Regions from separate parts of the Shewanella sp. Choline-02u-19 genome, predicted to be linked through region 2. Evidence: predicted binding sites of a transcription regulator. Region 2 holds the regulator's gene; the other holds the start of a gene.
What was found. The regulator LexA, encoded in region 2, represses DNA repair genes until DNA is damaged. The targets are predictions, from matches to a motif close to TACTGTATNNNNATACAGTA.
Positions count from the first base shown of each region.

Region 1: the regulator LexA is predicted to act here: its motif matches at 1,131-1,150, upstream of dinB (DNA polymerase IV).

Region 1 is NZ_PJBE01000013.1:76,318-86,219, forward strand. Features, by position in the region: gene CXF83_RS07215 (methyl-accepting chemotaxis protein) at 1-710, shown strand, start outside; gene dinB (DNA polymerase IV) at 1,175-2,251, shown strand; gene CXF83_RS07225 (aminoacyl-histidine dipeptidase) at 2,435-3,898, opposite strand; gene CXF83_RS07230 (M17 family metallopeptidase) at 4,126-5,664, shown strand; gene CXF83_RS07235 (TetR/AcrR family transcriptional regulator) at 7,760-8,278, shown strand; gene CXF83_RS07240 (alcohol dehydrogenase family protein) at 8,278-9,333, shown strand; gene CXF83_RS07245 (NCS2 family permease) at 9,824-9,902, shown strand, end outside.
Region 2 is NZ_PJBE01000012.1:239,431-249,332, reverse strand. Features, by position in the region: gene CXF83_RS03205 (HlyD family secretion protein) at 1-413, opposite strand, end outside; gene CXF83_RS03200 (MFS transporter) at 406-771, opposite strand; gene CXF83_RS03195 (AraC family transcriptional regulator) at 919-1,941, shown strand; gene mtr (tryptophan permease) at 1,978-3,234, opposite strand; gene plsB (glycerol-3-phosphate 1-O-acyltransferase PlsB) at 3,234-5,657, opposite strand; gene lexA (transcriptional repressor LexA) at 5,959-6,579, shown strand; gene CXF83_RS03175 (cell division inhibitor SulA) at 6,576-7,088, shown strand; gene coxB (cytochrome c oxidase subunit II) at 7,540-9,075, shown strand; gene ctaD (cytochrome c oxidase subunit I) at 9,085-9,902, shown strand, end outside.

The sequences.
Region 1 (9,902 bases), on a different contig from region 2:
CCGAGATGGCGCATACTAGCCAAGAGATGGCAGCAAGTGCACAACGTGCTAGCGACTTTGCCGATAAGGCACAAGCTGAATCGATAGAGGGTGGAGCCATCGTTGCGCAAGCAACTCAAGGTATGCAGTCTTTATCGGTGCAGGTGATTGAAGCCGCTAAAGTGGTTAAGCAATTACGCACCCGCTCTGAGCAAATAGGTGAAGTCCTCAATGTCATCAGAGGCATTGCAGAACAAACCAACTTGTTAGCACTTAACGCTGCTATTGAAGCTGCAAGAGCTGGTGAGCAAGGGCGTGGTTTTGCGGTTGTAGCTGATGAGGTGCGCACATTAGCCTCGCGCACTCAAGATTCAACCGCGAACATCCAAGAGATTATTCAGACGCTACAGCAAAATGCTAATGAAGCTGAGCAAGTGATGGAAGCGGGAGTCGAGCAGGCTAATATTGGTCAGGATCTCACCGCTAAAGTTGAGCTGGCGCTCGATAGCATTACCGGTGCTATTGGCGCTATTCAGCAGCAAACCATCGAGATATCGGCGGCTGTTGGCCAACAAGCGGTGGTTGCTGAAGAGGTGGCATGCAATGTTGAAAATGTTCGTGCTTTATCAGATGATTCTTTGGCGGCAAGCGAAGAGCTATCACGTAACTTTGACAGTTTTGCTCGGGTAACAGAGTCATTGTCGAGTAATATTAAGCAGTTCAAAATCTAGGGGCAGTTGATCTTTCACAGTTGTTTTTGCCGCAGTTTATTGGCGATTTTGACAAGGCGGAGGTTATGTCGTTTAGTCATTCTCCACAAATAACTTACAACACAGTAAAAATGGCCAAGAAGCGCGGCCCTTCGGGTTCGTTTCAGTGATTTTAGTCCTTTATGACTAGAATGCGTTACGAGCTTTTCGCTTAGCCAGCTAAGCAGCATCGCTCAAGCCTTGTACTAAAAGCATTGAATTCGAACAAAAACCAAGCTCGAAAGATCAATAGCCCCTAGTACTCTGCAGTATTGAGCATGAGATAAAGCTCGAGATTAAACCCAAAAAAGGAGCCCATTGGCTCCTTTTTTTGATCCAATCATAAGCCATTAATACGTATCCACTGCCGCTGAAAGCACTATTTAGTTAACTTTGCTTGAGTACTGTTTTTATATACAGTAATATCTTCTGTAGAGGGCTTAAGATTGCAAAAAATAATTCATGTCGATATGGACTGCTTTTACGCTGCAGTAGAGATGCGTGATTTTCCAGAGCTGAGAGGCAAGCCCATTGCAGTGGGGGGAAGGAGTGATCGCCGTGGTGTTATCAGTACTTGTAGCTATGAGGCCAGAAAATTTGGCGTGCGCTCAGCAATGGCATCAGGTTATGCACTCAAGCTTTGCCCTGATCTCATTTTAGTGCCTGGCAGGATGCAGGTATATAAAGACGTTTCCAGTCAAATTCGCGCGGTGTTTGCTAAATATACCAGTCTTATTGAACCACTGTCTTTAGATGAAGCCTATCTCGATGTGACTGACAGCCCTCATTGCCAAGGCTCTGCCACGCGTATTGCAGAAGCCATCAGGCAAGATATTTTTCTGGAAACGGGGCTTACAGCCTCCGCAGGAATAGCGTCAGTTAAATTTTTAGCAAAAATAGCATCCGATCTTAATAAACCTAATGGCCAATATGTTATCCGTCCTGAAATGATTGAAGAGTTCGTTAAAACACTGCCACTGATTAAAATTCCAGGGGTAGGTAAAGTCACCGCTAAAAAGTTAGCTGATATCGGCCTACATACCTGTAGTGATGTGCAAGCCTATCCGGATAATAAGCTAGTAGAGCGATTTGGAAAGTTTGGTTCTGTGTTGATAGAAAGGGCAAAAGGTATAGATACCCGTGGTATTTCGTCGAACAGAGAACGTAAGTCAGTTGGGGTAGAAACAACATTAGCCAAAGACATACATACATTAGAGCAGTGTAAAGCCGTTATGCCGCAACTGATTCAAGAGTTAGGGGCCAGAGTGGGTCGCAGTGCCAAAAAGCGTACCATTCATAAACAAGTGGTAAAGCTTAAGTTTGATGATTTTAAACAAACTACCATAGAGCACCGTAGCGATGAGGTCTCGGTTAATTTGTTTTATCAGTTATTAGGGCAAGCCTTGGAAAGGCAGCAAGGTAGAGGTATTCGTTTGTTAGGCGTTGCCGTTGGGTTGGCGTCTAGCGCATCGACTGACGATGAGGTGCAAACGGTTGCTCCACAGATGGACTTAGGGTTTTAATCAAATGGTTTAAACTAAGGACTTTTACACAAGGGCTGTAGAACGAGTATGTTAGTCGCCTTATTTTAATGCCTTTGTTGGTCAATGTTAGAATACTGCAAAGTACTCATCGAAAAAAGCCGCTAAACAGTTAGCGGCTTTTTAGCTTGTGCGTTTGACTCACCGCACAGGTTACAGGCTAATTTAGCTGCCTTTAACGGGTGTGCGTTCAAGTACCGCTAACAATAGTTTCCAATATTGGCCAACGGTGGTGATGTTAACCTTTTCGTCTGGGCTGTGTGGGTAGCGAATGGTCGGACCAATAGAAACCATGTCCATCTCAGGGTAAGGCTTTTTAAATAAACCACACTCAAGACCTGCATGGATCACCATAATCGTTGGCTCTTTTTTATAGATGTCGGCATACGTTGCCCGGACACTTTCCATTACTGGTGAGCTGTTGTCAGGTTTCCAACCAGGATAAGCACCGCTAAATTCAACGTTGGTACCCGCAAGATTACTCAAAGAGGTTAATACGCCTTCTATCTCTTCGCGGCCAGAGTCGATTAATGAACGGATAAGACAAAGTATTTGAACAGAATCTGTTTCAGTACTGATGACACCGACATTAAGCGAGGTTTCTGTTACGCCTGCAACTTCGTCACTCATACGCACTACGCCGTTAGGGCAGGCATTGAGGATATCAATTAAGATCTGTTGTGAGTCTTCACTCATCACCTTTGTTTCGGCTGGGATCTCAGTCAATGTCAAGGTAGTGTCAGGATCTGCAATCGCTAGCTCTTGGCGAACTAAAGCTTGGAACTCAGCTATACGTTGCTGCAGCACTGTCACGTTTTCAGCTGGGATCATAAAGCTAAACTGTGCTTCACGCGGAATAGCGTTACGTAGTGAACCACCAGTGAAGTTAGTTAGCTCAAGTGCAAGCTCATCGCTATGATCGAATAGGAATCTAGCGAGTAATTTATTCGCATTACCGCGACCCAAATGAATGTTAACCCCCGAGTGACCGCCTTTAAGACCTGCTAACGATAACGTGAAGCTCGAGTTAGTCGGCTCTGGAGATTGCCACACCATAGGAACACTGATTTGACCGTCAACGCCGCCGGCGCAACCCATGTAGATCTCACCCTCTTGCTCAGAGTCTGTGTTGATAAGAATTTCAGCTTCAAGTGTGCCAGCTTCTAAGCCAAATGCGCCTGTCATTCCAGCTTCTTCATCGATAGTCAATAAGACTTCAAGTGGACCATGGGCAATATCATTAGCGCCGAGAATCGCTAATGCTGAAGCCATACCGATGCCATTATCAGCACCTAACGTAGTGCCTCTCGCTTTAACCCAGTCACCATCAACGTAAGCATCGATAGGATCTTTTTCAAAATCATGCACTTTGTCGGCATTCTTTTGTGGAACCATATCTATATGGGCTTGCAGTACCACTATTTTACGATCTTCCATGCCCGCAGTTGCAGGTTTTTTGATGATCAAGTTACCCACTTTATCTTCAATAACGGAAAGCTGCTTGTCTTTTGCCCATGCTCGAATGTGCTTACTCAACGCTTGCTCATGCTTTGAAGGGTGTGGAATGGCACAGATTTGTTCGAACCATTGCCATAGTGCTTGTGGTTGTAGCTGGTTTAGTGCGGTCACAGAAAATTCCTCTATATCTAAAATTATCACTAGAGCGCTGGTGCGCTGGAGGCTGAAAATGGCAATATTCTACCATAGTCTTTGTTTGCGCAAGAGGGGTTTACGCCGCTTTACCAGATGACTGTCAGCAGAAGTTGCCAGATCAGTTTTTAAGCACTATTAAGTCGTTGGTAATCTGCGCTCAATAGGACAATAATGCCAACAATTAAAAATAAAAAGGAAGGGTTATGACTGCTGTAAAATTTGTTGATGTTGTCGATAAAGAGGCAATTTTTGAAGGTAACGGTTGGGATGCGCTGGTGGTGGTTTCCGCGGATCTTAAATCGATAAAAGTAGATGAAGTAGCAATGCTGGCTGATCATGGCCAAAAAGTCGATCAACGTGTCGGCAAGTCAGTGACATTGTTGTTTGCGCCAGGTATGGCGGGTGGACGCTTAGTGATTGCGCCAGTGAAAAAAGCTGCTGATGAATATGAAGATGTCCGCGTCTTTGCCGATGCCGCACGCAGTGGTATTAGAGTCGCCAAAGAGGCGGGGGCAAAACGGCCGTTATTGCTGGTTAATGGTATCGCTGATGCACGCTATCAAAAATCGGGCGAAGTTGCTGCGTTAGCATGTGGTCAAGAACTATGGCAAGCGTTAGAGCTGCGAGAAGCGGGTGGGGCGGATGAGGAGTTAGAGTGCATTGGTTTATTGAGTGATACGCATAATGCTGCGACGTTAACCGCGATTGAAGAGGGTCGTACTCTTGCGAGAGATCTATGTGGTACCGAACCCGAGCGTATGTCAGCACCCGCTTTTGCTGATTATTGTTTGGCAGCGTTTACTGATAGTGGCTTAACAATATCTGTTGTAGAAGACAGAGATATTCTAGAGCGTGATTACCCGCTGTTATGTGCAGTTGGCCGTTCATCTTTTGCGGTGCTAAGACATCAACCCCGGGTGCTAAAGCTTGAATATGTCGGTGAAGGCGATATTCAGCGTACCTTCCTATTTGCAGGTAAAGGGGTTATTTACGACACTGGCGGTGCTGATATAAAGATTGCTGGTGGAATGGCTGGCATGAGTCGAGATAAAGGTGGCGCTGCTGCCGTTGCGGGCTTAATGAAAACCGTGAGTATGCTTAAACCTAAAGGCATACGCATTGTTGCTGAGTTAGGATTAGTGCGAAATAGTATTGGTAGCGAAGCGTTTGTCACCGATGAAATTATCGCCAGTCATGCAGGTAAACGGGTTCGAATTGGTAATACCGATGCCGAAGGGCGACTTGTTTTAGCCGACTTGTTGTCTCATCTGCGTATTAAAGCGGAGTCTGCGGTGAGTCCTGAAATGTTCTCAGTGGCGACGTTAACCGGACATGTCGTTCGTTGTTTTGGTGGTTATACCGCGGCGGTAGAAAATAGTGTGGCTAAGCAAGCTAATGTGGCTGAACGTATGCAGCAAAAAGCGGCTGTTTGGGGCGAACCTATAGAAGTGTCACAATTACGTCGAGATGACTTTAGCAAAATAGTGGACCCATCTGGCGCTGCAGATATGCTTTCGTCAAATAATGCTCCCTCTTCGGTTACTGCGCGAGGGCATCAATATCCTGCTGCATTTTTAATCCAAGCATCGGGTTTAAGCCGTCATGGCTTGAATAGTGACAAGCCTATCGCTTATACACATTTAGACATTGCAGGCAGTGCCACAGAAGGGCACCCACAATACGGCAGCCCAACGGCAACGCCTTTGGTCGGGCTATTTAACTATATGGTCGATAGTCAGTAATTTTCAGAAGCCGACTAAAATGTCGGCTTTTTACTGGATATTAGTGTAATTAAATTACGTAAAAAGTGCTTTATTGGCTTTTTTGATGGGAATACTTGTAATAAAATTACATTTCGTTATAATGATTCTCGTTGGTTAGGCAGGTGCCTAATCGAGCTAGTCTATCCAGGATGGATAATTCTCCAAGGAATCGAGCGACAAGTTGACTTTGCTTAACCCAAGATGGGTTGTAACAACAAGCATAGTATTTGGAATTCAACTTAGTTAGGAGTATTGATTATGTCTTTTACAATGAGTAGCACTATTTATTCGCAGAGCTTTTGGTTAAACACAGATGCTTTGCGTGGTGGTATATACACCATGGCATACAAGGGCTAATCCTTCTTGTAGGCTTTTAGTTTTCATCATCTTTATCGCGCCTTTTAGGTGCTTATAGACCAAGTTGTGAATTGAGTATCAATTTGCAATTGATTACCGCTAGCGCGTTAACCAATTTCCAGTAGGAACACTTGAATACGTCTTGCCCACTCATAGAGTGGGCTTTTTTTTATCTGTTGGTTTGCTATACAGGAATTCATCAGGTTGAGCGTTAGTGATTATCGTTGTTTAATCGTAATTTTTTTGATCCTAAACTGTTAACATTTAGGCGTTGGTTTACAAAAGCAGCTGTTTTTGTGACTTAGGCACACAATTGGTGTGGTTAAATTACCTTTAAAGCCTATATTTGGCATTATTCGCAATTAATAGTTGTAATTAAATTACAAAAACCTATAATAGCAACTCTTGGTTAGGGTGAATGCCTACCAAGGTTAGTCTATCCAGGAAGGATAATTCTCCAAGGAATCGAGCGACAAGTTGACTCATCAGTTTAATTGGACTCAACCCCGTAATTAAATTGATTTGAGTATTTTTTACAACTTTGTTTAGGAGTAATGATTATGTTATTTACAGCTAGTAGTACTATTTATTCGCAAAGCTCTTGGTTAAATACAGATGTTTTGCGTGGCGGTTTATTCGCCATGACTTTTTAGGGCTAACCCTCCTTTAAAGTAGTTCCATATCCATCAACCTTATAGCACCTTCTGGGTGTGTTTAGACGCAAGTTGTGTATTGACCTTGTTGATACGCCATTGATTAACGCTAGCGCGCTAACCGATTTCCGATTGGAACACTTGAATATGTCTGCCAGCTCTTTGAGCTGGCATTTTTTTTGCCTACAATTTGGCAAAGGGTAAATTCTTTGCTTCTACTTCTCGTTTATTAAACGAGAAGTAGCAGGCATATTGCAGACACAGCCTTAACACGCTGCAAGTCCATCCTTGGAAGCTCGACCATGACGTCCATGTCATGGACGGTCAAGGCCGTATCTACACTTGATTATTGGTGTTTTCATTTAGGCTACTGTGAATTTATGTCTAACTTGGAAGTGACCCAAAACGATTTGACTGCTCTATCAGCTGTTTTGTCTAAATCTAAATCAAAGTCGTGGCGTTCGCCCACACCTGAGCCAAGGGATAAAGCGCTTGTACCTGCTCTTGATTTCATAAGAGTAGAACCCTCAGCGTGCTGACGAAATTGTCTGAAAATCAAAAATTTCCAACGAGGAAGATTGTTATCTTTAAGTCATGAGTTTAGTTTGTCAGTCGGGTGAAATATCATTTCATTAAGTTCCTATATGAAGCTCAAATGCCAATGGTTTGCGCTTTTCTAACCCAGTGTAGATGCGTCCAAGACAGTTGAAATCAAGGCCCATTCTATTCCCTACAGAATTTGGAATTTTCTCCCTATAATAAAGAGTTGCAACGAGATTCAGTTGCGTTTGTACATGCGCTCACTGTAGGCAATTGGAGCGTTTTGAGCTGAAGGTAACTCAGTATTGCCCTTTTCCATTTAGGGTTTTAACTCACAGCCAGATAGTGTCAGCCTATTTGCACTATAATAACTCATGTCAGACAGTTTATCCGTGACGAACGAAAGTACCCAAAGCAAGCCAAATTCAGCAGTACATCCCTATTATCTAACACAATGCATTGACAGGGGTAGAGTGAACACTCTACCCTATAGGTAGAGCGAACATTCTACCTATAGGGTCATTATGCTTAGAGAACAAATTGCCGCTAGTCTTGAAGAGGCGTTCAGTCAATATGGTTTCGCCGAACCGAGCGTTGCTCAGTTAAAGACTGCGTGTAATGTCAGCTTGCGAACCCTATACAAACACTACCCGTCCAAAGAAGCGATGATCGTCGGTGCGCTGACGTATCGTCATCAAAGATACCTCACTTTTCTGCTTAACGAGTCGCCTGCTTGTGGTGTTGAGTCTGTTGTGCATATTTTTAATAAACTTGAACAATGGATGAAAGAATTTTCACCACATGGCTGTCTGTCTATGAGCGCTATTGCGGCCTTTCCCGACAATCCAATTATTAACAAAGCCGTTAAAGAACACAAAGAAGATGTTCGCCAGTTCTTAGGCCTCCAAAGCCAGAGAGAAGATCTTGCAACGGCTCTTTTTTTACTGCATGAAGGTGTATCAAGCGCATGGCCCGTGCTGGGGCGAAACGCGGTAACATCAGCCCAAAAGGCGCTATTACAACTTTTAGAGGAACATTCATGATGACTACTATTCCAAAAATAATGAAGGGTATTCAGCTTGTTGGTCATGGTGGCCCAGAAATGCTCGAATACCGTGATGATATTCCTGTACCCACGCCCACTTCAAATGAGGTACTGATCCGTGTCTCTGCTGCTGGTGTTAACAATACCGACATCAACACCAGAACTGCCTGGTACTCGAATAAGGATGGTTGTAGCTCTGATGTAGGCTGGTCTGGTACTGCGATGGTTTTTCCTCGTATTCAAGGTGCAGATGTCTGCGGTGCTATAGTCGCCGTAGGTGATAACGTCAGTAAAGAACGTATAGGTGAACGAGTTCTTATCGAACCTTGTCTTAGCGAAGCCCACGGTCAGCCACTTAACTCTCCTTGGTACTATGGCTCAGAATGTGATGGAGGTTTTGCTGAATATACTGTCGTCACAGCCAAGCATGCCTATGCAGTGAATAGCGCTCTTACTGATATCGAATTGGCTTCATTTCCTTGCTCTTATTCAACAGCAGAGAATATGCTTACCAGAGCAAACGTCACCTCACATGATACAGTGTTGATATCTGGTGCCTCTGGCGGTGTTGGCTCAGCAGCCATTCAGCTTGCTAAAGCTCGCGGAGCGTATGTTATCGCTATTACCAGCCCAAGCAAAAACCAACAACTGCTGGATCTGGGAGCTGACCAAGTCATATCACGCGATGCTGACTTAATCGAGAATCTAGGTGAAAACAGTATTGATGTCGTTATCGATCTCGTTGCTGGAAAGCAGTGGCCGCAGTTTTTACGATTGTTAAGACCAGGCAGCCGATATGCCGTGTCTGGTGCGATTGGAGGTGCCTTGGTTGAGTTGGATATCAGAACGCTGTATTTAAAAGATCTAAGCTTTTTCGGCTGCACAGTGCTTGAACCTGAAGTATTCCGAAACTTAGTTAGCTATATCGAACAACGTAAAATTAACCCAATCATTGCACAAACTTTTCCACTGAAAGAGATAAATAAGGTTCAAGACATTTTCTTGAAAAAGAAACACGTAGGTAAAATTGTCCTAAAAGTATCAGAGCAATAACAACAAGTTATCAAAAGTTAGTGAGTGCATAAATGGCTTTGTATTGAATTTTCAGTTCAAGGCCTGTTATTAGCTAAGCTCAAGTTTTTTACTCTGGTATTCAATCTAACCAAAAAATGTTCTCGCTTTGCCTCGAAATCAAGCATCACTGTCCCAATCCCAAGTAGTGACTTCTGGTTATATGCTTTACCAGAGGTTATCCGTAAATCTTAGCGTAAGAATTTGTAGAGGATCTTCGCTAAATACAACGCCAGCGATGATATGGTGATTGTCAGCGACTCATTAATGAAACCTTGCTTTTTAGCTAAGAGAGGCTGGAGGGAACTTATGCGAAAAGGGCATAAAAATTAGGCTCTTCTAGCGTATGGTAAATAGCTAGCCTGAATTATTATCTGCCCGTATAATCGGCTAAAAATAGACTTTGTTAACGGTGCGTTAACATGAGTCGTAACAATAGTGCCTACATCATAAAATCAAGGAACCTTGTTCCATGCTAGAAAAACTATTCAAACTGAAAGAAAATGAAACGTCATTAAAACAAGAGGTTATTGCCGGGTTAACCACTTTTT
Region 2 (9,902 bases):
ATGGCGACATCATGTTGCTTCAGTGCTAGTTTCACATCTTCGCTGGCTAGCGACAGTGCCACTGTTGCGCTCTGTTTAGCCACCAACGTCTTATTGAGCTCAATCTGAAACGGCTCATCATCCAGATCATAGATTAACTGACCAGCCTCAATCGTTTGATTGGGTTGTACATAGATATTATCTACCTTACCTTTTATTTGGGTATTGGCAGGCCGTAACTGAATACGTGGCGATTGCACCAAAGAGCCACCCGACATGTCCATTGGGGTGTAGTTGAGCAGGCCAACCCAAACAAACATCAGCCACCCCGTTCCGCCTAAATAAGCGAAGCTTTTACTATAAGTGTTCCACGGCATGCCGACTAAACGCAGCAGGTAGATCAATAGAGCCCAAACCGCTAAACCTTCAAGCATTGGTTTGCTCCTCATTTATCTCAAGTGGCTTTATTTCTGCATTGTTATCACTCGTGTCATCGTTACTGTTTTCTCGCCAGATATCTCGCACACGGCGCAATGCTTTTTCGCTATCAACGAACGCAACAATCACCGCGATGACCCACACCCAATGCCAGACAAAGCCTATCCAGGTGAGCGCGGTAATGAGCCCTATCTGTTGGTGCTGTTTTTTATGGGCCTTATTAATAGGCATTTCATGGATCTTCCAGAAGCCAAATGCGGCAGCGGCAATTGTCAGCACCATCACGACACCTGCAACGCCATGTAAAGCGGCATCAACACCGGTATCGACGAACGGCATACTGAATAAACTCATAGGGAACTAGACCTTAAAATCGACTGATTGAAAAAGCAGTTTGCCCTGTCTATAAATTAGAACAAGCCAGAATACCTCTATATATCATTTAGCTCTATTCTATGATTCAATATGGTATCCACATTCGAAATATAGATGGTTATCACAATGGATACGGCATTTATCCGCTCTAGCTATATCGCGCCGGTTTTTAAGGGTGTTGAAGCTCACTATGGAATTAGTTTAAACGAGCTGTCGATCCCAGCTGCTCTGTTTGACGAGCGAATGGCACTCATCCCGTTTACCGAAGTATCTAAATGGTTTATACAACTAGAGATGCTAACGGGTGATACCGACTATATGGTGAAAATTCAGCATTACCTGGATATTTCCGCACTAGAGATACCGGGAAACTGGTTCTTGTCGGCGCCTGATTTAGCCCTGTGTTTTCGGCGGATTAACCATGGGATTTGTAGCTTTCATTCTGGGGCAAGCTATTATGCGCTGCAATCAGGTAACATATTGAAATGGTGCTACAACAACCCTTATGCCAAAGAAAGGGCTCGTTCACATGATTCACTGCGGGTGGCGATCACTTTGTTTAATGCCATCAAACACTTTACCGGCAATCATTACACTTTAAAAAAGCTCAAGCTCAGCGGCCCGCCGATTAAGCAAAAAGAGACTGAAGCGATATTTGGTTGCCCTGTATCTTGGAATGCCGCACAAACTGAGTTATGGATAAGTATCGACGACTTATTCAGTTCATCACCGATGGATTATTTTCCCACCGAGACGTTAACCACTTCAGTGTCACTCGCTCAGCTTGAAAGTTATTTGAACATGCCACAGCCCTCTGACCTACCCAAAGTGCTCTACGAAATGATCAACTATGCTCGCTATTATGATCTACCCACGGTGGTTTCTGTCGCAGAACTCTTTGGGATCTCAGGGCAGCAACTGCAACGGCGTTTGCTAAAAATAGGCTTTAGCTTCACCCACATATCGGGTTATATATTGTGTAATCAAGCAATCAAATACATGTTGGAAGGAAAAGATTTAGCCGAGATAGCACAACGCTTAGGCTATGCAAATGCTCATAGTTTCAGTCGCTCCTTTGCTCGCTTTAGAAAGCAAACCCCGACGCAATATATGAGCAAGATAAACCGACAAAACAAAAAGCCTCTATAAAAGAGGCTTTTTAATCATACAGATGAATGATGCTGATTAACCGTAAACGGGCAATATACCAGCCATGGCCAGTAAGTGGCATGCGCCAGTGACCAAACCAAAAATGATGATGACGACGATCAAAGGCGTGCCACCCGGCACTTTAAAACTGTCACTGTCTGCAAATATTTGTCGTGATTTATAGGCCATCATAGCAGGGACTATCGCTGCCCAAATAGTTGCCGCTAATGCTGCAAAACCAATAGCAATTAAGAACCCGTTGGGAAATAGCAAGCCCAAAATAGTTGGCGGTATAAATGTTACTGCGGCGGTCTTTAAGCGGCCTTGACGAGATTCATCAAAACCAAACAGATCCGCAAGATAATCAAATAAGCCTAAGGTGACACCGAGGAATGATGAAGCAACGGCAAGGTTGGCAAATAACGACAACATGGTGTTAAGCCAGCGACTGGCTATCACTTCTGACAATGCCCCAACCAATATGCCCATATTGCCGCCTTGAGCGATAATATCAATAAACTGACTGCGTGGAATATTACCCATGGTCGCCACTAACCAGCAGCTATAAATAACGAGTGCGATGAAGGTACCAATGAAGATGGCTTTAATAATCGTCTTTGGTTGATTACCGTAATACTTTACCAGGCTAGGCACGTTACCGTGGTAGCCAAAGCTTGCTAAGCCAAAGGGCAAAGCCGCAAGTAAATATGGCGCATAACTGGTTTCGCCATCAGGCACAAACAACTTAGTGGTATCCACATCGATCAGCAGATTACCTACGGCAATAAAGAACGTAATAATCATACCACCCAGCATAATAGTGGTAATTCTATCGACCGCTTTAGTGCTGATAATAACGATTGACGCTAATACGGCGGCAAAAATGAGTCCGGCAATACTTTGCGGTAAGTTAATCCCAAGCCCTGCAAGGCTATGGTTAACAATCGAGCTGCCGCCACTAATGTAAGCATAGGTCAAAATATACAGTACAAAGGCAATTGAGAGCCCGTTGATGATACGCCAGAACTGACCCAATGTTGTTTTCGTTAATGTGTCAAAACTCGCACCCGGTTTAAAGTGCAAATTAGTCTCGAGCAACATCAGCCCCGACACCAACATGCAAAACCATATGCCAGCCAGCATCAGCATTGAATAGCCAAACCACATCCCAGCGCCCACAACAGGCAACGAGAACATGCCCGCTCCAACAGTGGTGCCGGCGATGATCATTGCGCCGCCTAACACCGATTTTCCAGCAGACTTATTCTTGGCCGCGTTCATATGATTGGCCATTAGCTATTTTGCTCCGCATTAACACTATCGACTATTGTTTGCCTTACCAATGAACGTAGCAGTAAATTGGCTCTGTCTTTAATCCGTTTGATATCACTGCACCCTTCGCTATCCGTTAGATGACCTAACTCTTTTAATTTAACGCTGAGCGTGGCGTATAGCTTCTTGTCGTAAAACTCTGGCGCCGTAATACCGTGAAGCGCTCCCAGCCTTTGTGCAAGACGGTGGCTGTCGCGTTCAAGCTCCGAGCGTTCCATGTTCGGTTTTACTGCCAACAAATTAAACAAAATGGCGTAACGTTGCATGGTTTCGTCTATCGTGCCAGACAACAGCAGCAACTTATTCACCTTATTATCAGCAACAGTGAAATGACCATTTTCAGCCACTAAGCCTTGCGCGACAAAAATATCTAGAATGCGGTGTGTATAGGCTGCCGGATCCTCAATGCCCATAAACAGTTCCGCTTTCAGCAACGGATAAAAATCACTGACAAAGCTAAGCACATCATCACGAGTACACTGCTCTTTACGCAGCAAGCAAGCGGCAATTAGCGAGGGGACAACCATTAAATGAATAATGTTGTTACGATAATAAGTCATTGTAATTGCAATGCTATCATCGATGGAAATGATATCCCCAAGCGAATCACTTTCAATTTTAATCTTTTTCAGTTCCAGACCATGAGATACAAGGTCTTTACCGCTGCCTTCTGGTACCGATGTGTATTCGGTATAAGGCAACTCTTTTAATAACGTGAGATAAAGGTCCAACTGCTTTTCTAGCTGGCTACGCTCTAACGCATTTTGCTCAGATGCTAGCAAAACTAAGCTGGTTAACGTCACTGCACTTACCGCAGCAGCATCGTTAATGTTAGTCATCACCTCTCTGGCTAACTTGTTCACCGCTGGTGTAAACCATGGTTGCTTTTGTTCTGGGTCTTGGACGATATCTTCACGCCACGTTGGCACTTCATCGTTCAAGAAATTGTGTAAGGTAATTGGCTTACCAAAATTCACATAGCCTTGGCCGAAATTACCTAACTTTCGAATCGCACCAAACACTTGCCAAACCGACTCTTTCTTCTTCTTTTTACCACTTAATTCTTTGTGATAAGTCGCCACTTCCATTACATGGTCATAACCAAGATAAACCGGCACTAAAGTGACAGGACGTTCAACACCGCGCAGTACACTGTTAAGCGTCATGGCGATCATGCCTGTTTTAGGGGCCAATAAACGACCTGTGCGTGAGCGGCCACCTTCGGTAAAGTACTCAACCGGATAACCCTTAGTAAAGAGTTGATCGAGGTATTCACGGAATACCGCGGTATAGAGCTTATTACCGCGAAAACTTCGGCGAATAAAGAATGCGCCACCACGGCGGAACATAGGTCCTGCTGGCCAGAAGTTAAGATTAATGCCGGCAGCAATATGCGGCGGCACCATGCCTTGATAATAGAGGATGTAAGACAGCAACAAATAATCCATGTGGCTGCGATGACACGGTACATAGACGATTTCATGACCATCATGGTGCAACTGACGAACCTGCTCCGCACCCTTAATATTGATACCTTTATAAAGCTTATTCCACAACCAAGTAAGAAAACGCTCGGTAATACGCACTAAGCTATCGGAGTAATCCGCCGCGACTTCATCTAGATACTCCATCGCTTTTGCACGCGCTTCTGATTCGGAGATTTTTTTATTTGTCGCTTCTTCTTTAATGGCTCGGGTAATTGATTCTGACTTTAGCAAAGCATGGAACAGAGCTTGGCGCTTAGGCAGCTGAGGCCCAGTCATTACTTTACGTTGACGCTGAAAATGCACTCGCGCGACACGGGCTAGTTTTTGTGCGATGCGCTTATCAGTACCATGTTCGTCTGCCATATAACGCAGAGAAACAGCATTAGAAAACTGCACAAAGTTGTGTCGACCGAGAAACAAGATCATCAAGCACTTGCGTAACCAAGTCGGATTTTGACGCTCCAACACAGCAGCGCGCATGGTGTCGTCTTCTTTGCCTGGGGTTCGTCCCCAATAAAGACTCACAGGAACTAGCTGAATATCTAATTCTTCATTTTGCTTATGCACACTCAATAGGCGCTTAAAGCAATGCAAATACTGTTCGGCACTTTCTCTTTCGCCAAATAGAGGCTTGCTACCTTCAAGGCAGACAACGCGCGGCGCAGTCACCCCATTAACCTCTAAGTCATTATATGGGCTAGGTAAACCGAATTTACCGGTTATCTCACTAAGAGCTGCTATGTCACTAACAGATTCTGTTTTCATGACATAAACGAGTGGCTTGCTTGGATCGAGATTGAGGTCTTCAAAAGGATCATGAGGCACTACAATAGTGTGCACGAGCTTTTTTTGGATCCAGCGTAATGATTTAAACCAAAGAGAGTCTTTTTTCGACATGATTCGCTTGCAGTATAGTCGCTTCTAATAACCCCGTAGAATACCAGAATTTCGGAGCGTTTGCGCAATTGCTTTATAATGGCACTCGGAAACATTTGCGTATTTATAGAACAATGACTTAAGCCATCATAAGTCTATGTATATCCTGCCTATCAGGATTAAATCTCGTTCATCCCTCCTTAATCTCTCAGCCCCACCCTAGTGCTAATAAATTCAACTTTAACATAAATTTGGTTAATACTTGCGCGAACAGAAATACTGTATATACTGACAGTTACTGTATGGAAAGACAGGCTTAATAATGAGACCACTTACACCACGTCAAGCTGAAATTTTAGAGCTAATTAAACGCAATATTACAGACACAGGTATGCCACCCACCCGTGCTGAAATAGCCAAACGTTTAGGCTTTAAATCTGCCAATGCAGCCGAGGAGCACTTAAAAGCTTTAGCGAAGAAAGGCTGTATTGAGATCATGCCAGGTACCTCTCGAGGAATTAAGTTAATTCAAGATGATACCGAAGATGCCGACCTTGGTTTACCGCTTATTGGTCAAGTGGCCGCAGGTGAACCTATTCTGGCTCAAGAACATGTAGAGCAACATTATAAAATTGATCCTACCATGTTCCGCCCGTCAGCCGACTTCCTGCTTAAAGTACGCGGTGACAGCATGAAAAACATCGGCATACTTGAAGGCGATTTGCTTGCAGTGCATAAGATCCAACATGCAAGCAACGGTCAAGTTGTGGTGGCACGAGTAGAAGATGAAGTCACGGTTAAACGCTTTGAAAAGAAAGGCAATAAAGTTTATTTACATGCTGAGAATGAAGATTATTCACCGATAGAAGTTGATCTGGCAAACCAAAGCTTAAGTATTGAAGGTTTAGCCGTTGGCGTGATCCGTAATGGAGATTGGCAATGAACAAATTATTAGGTGTAAGCCCGCGTCACCCTGGCCTTTGGCAAGATATACCTGCTCAAGCTATGTCTAAAAAGGTAAATACAGATATCGAAACTATGGTATCTCACACTCAGGGGCGCACTGAATTAAAACAGATTAGTGGCCAACTTGCTCAACTGAGCCAACAAGGTCGCTGGATTGTATTAATTAGCCCACCTAATATCGGTTACAAACAGATGCTCGCTTCTGCTGGCGTCCGCATGGATAGAATCCTACTGGTACACGCAAAAGATGAATTCGAAACACTTTGGGCTATGGAAAAAGCGCTCACGAGTGGCACATCAAGCGCGGTAATAACCTGGACGAATGAAGTCGATGCACGAGACAGTAGACGACTGCAGTTAGTCGCAAAGAGTGCTCAAGCGGTGGGTATCATTATTGAAAATGCGAATGCTCACTTACCTGACAGCACAATAAATACACAGGACGAGCGGTTTAAACAAGGTTCACTGTTCGCAGCAGTCCATTAAGCAATTCTTTCTATTACAAATCTAGTCTCTAAAGCAAAGCTCCCTTAACGGGAGCTTTTTTATTACTGCTGCTAAGCAAATGAATCAAAAAGTGATCTTGATCAATATTTCAACACCAAGTAGGGTAGGTACTGATAACAACGATATATTGTTATATCCGAGCGATTTAGTCGTCGGTCTTTATGTATGGACTGTAGATCCTTAAAGAGTATATGAAGACTGAGATCGGCCTGATATATTTCAGCCGTAGGTGCCAGTGTGGTTACACTAACCAGTATTAAAATACTGAAATTATATAAAGTCTAATCGATAGTCGAAACATAACGACACGATGGATAAACCACTCGCGCACTTTGAAGTCATCGTTGCTTTTTTGGGAACTGAAGAGTTTACATAGAGCAGAGACTTACTGTGTGACTCTTCTTTGTCTTGTTGACAGAGGAGAAGTCTAGTGAAGCAATTGTTGTACTGTGTGTTGGCGCTAATATTTTCGCCTACACTGTTTGCATCAGAAATGCCGTTTAATATGACAGAAGGCGTGACGGAGATCAGTGGTAAGGTTTATAACCTCCATATGATTATCCTTTATATCTGCTGTGCTATTGGCATTGTTGTTTTTGGCGCAATGATTTATGCCATGATCAACCATCGCAAATCAAAAGGCGCAGTCGCCGCCAACTTTCATGAAAGTACTAAAGTCGAGATTTTATGGACTGTAGTGCCTTTTATTATTCTTATAATCATGGCTATTCCCGCAACCAAAACCTTGATTGCAATGGAAGACCCCAGTAATGCTGACCTCACCATTAAAATAACAGGTTCGCAGTGGAAGTGGCATTACAGCTATTTCGATAAAGACGTTGAGTTTTATAGCTTAATGTCGACTCCTAGAGCACAAATAGAGGGCACCGAAGCTAAAGGTGAACACTATTTGCTTGAAGTAGACAAACATCTCGTATTACCCATTAATCGTAAAGTACGCTTTTTGATGACATCTGATGACGTTATCCACTCATGGTGGGTCCCGGCTTTTGCTGTCAAAAAAGATGCTAACCCCGGTTTTATCAATGAAGCTTGGACACGAATTGATAAGCCCGGTATTTATCGTGGTCAATGCGCTGAATTGTGCGGTAAAGACCACGGATTTATGCCGATTGTTGTCGAAGCGCTTTCAGAAGCAGACTTCGATAAGTGGTTACTTGCCCAGCAGCAACAAGCTAATAATGCTGAAGCTGAAGCAGAGGCCGCACTTTCGCAAACCTTAACCATGGACGAACTCATGGCTCAAGGTGAGCAAATCTATCTCGCTCAATGTGCTGCATGTCATCAACCCAATGGTGCAGGTCTGCCTGGCGTATTCCCTTCTCTTATTGGCAGCCCAATTACCACCGGCCCCGTCGGCGCCCATGTCGATATCGTCGTCAATGGTAAGCCTGGTACTGCTATGCAAGCATTTGCTAAACAGCTGACTGCAACTGAAATTGCTGCCGTGGTGACTTTTGAGCGTAATGCTTGGGGCAATAACTCAGGCGATACAGTTCAAGCCGCGGATGTGAGCTCTGCTAGCGCGAGTTCAAGCCCAGCTGCATCCAGCGATCCCAACACCGTAATCCCGGTCACTTTACCTGCCAGCTTACCTGAGGCAGAACAAGTTAAAGCTGTGGCTTTAGATGACTTAACAATGGATGAGCTTATGGTCATGGGAGAGAAAGTCTACATGACCAGTTGTGTTGCTTGTCACCAAGCGGCAGGAACGGGTTTACCCGGCGCCTTTCCATCGTTAGTGGGGAGCGCAGTGATTACCGGCCCAGTAACGGGTCATCTCGATACTGTTATCAATGGCAAACCGGGTACTGCTATGCAGGCATTTACCTCGCTACTGACACCACAACAGCTTGCAGCTGTGGTGACTTATGAGCGCAATGCATGGGGTAATAACTCAGGTGATGCTGTTCAAGCTTCTGACGTTGTTGGTCACGGAAAGTAAGGGATTAAAATGAGCACAATCACACAAGACTCACCAGCAGCTCAGGACGATCACCATGATGACCATCATCATGGTGCGCCGAAAGGCATCATGCGCTGGATTTTAACCACCAACCATAAAGATATCGGCACGCTCTACCTGTGGTTCAGTTTTATTATGTTCCTTACGGGTGGCGCGATGGCGATGGTTATTCGCGCCGAGTTATTTCAGCCCGGTTTACAGTTAGTCGAACCTAACTTTTTCAATCAGATGACCACAGTGCACGGCCTAGTCATGGTATTTGGTGCGGTTATGCCAGCCTTTACAGGCTTGGCTAACTGGCTTATTCCAATGATGATCGGTGCACCTGACATGGCACTGCCTCGTATGAATAACTGGAGCTTTTGGATCTTACCTTTTGCTTTCACAATTCTATTGAGCTCATTGTTTATGGAAGGTGGAGGGCCCAACTTTGGTTGGACTTTCTACGCGCCACTATCGACCACTTATAGTCCAGACAGTACTGCGCTGTTCGTTTTTGCCATTCACATCATGGGGATAAGTTCGATAATGGGGGCGATTAACGTTATCGTCACCATCGTCAATATGCGCGCCCCCGGCATGTCGTGGATGAAGCTGCCGTTATTTGTTTGGACCTGGTTAATAACCGCATTCTTGTTGATAGCGGTGATGCCGGTGCTTGCGGGCACCGTCACCATGGTATTAACCGATAAGTATTTTGGTACTGCATTCTTTGATGCCGCAGGTGGTGGTGATCCCGTGATGTTCCAGCATATTTTCTGGTTCTTCGGCCACCCTGAAGTTTACATCATGATCTTACCCTCTTT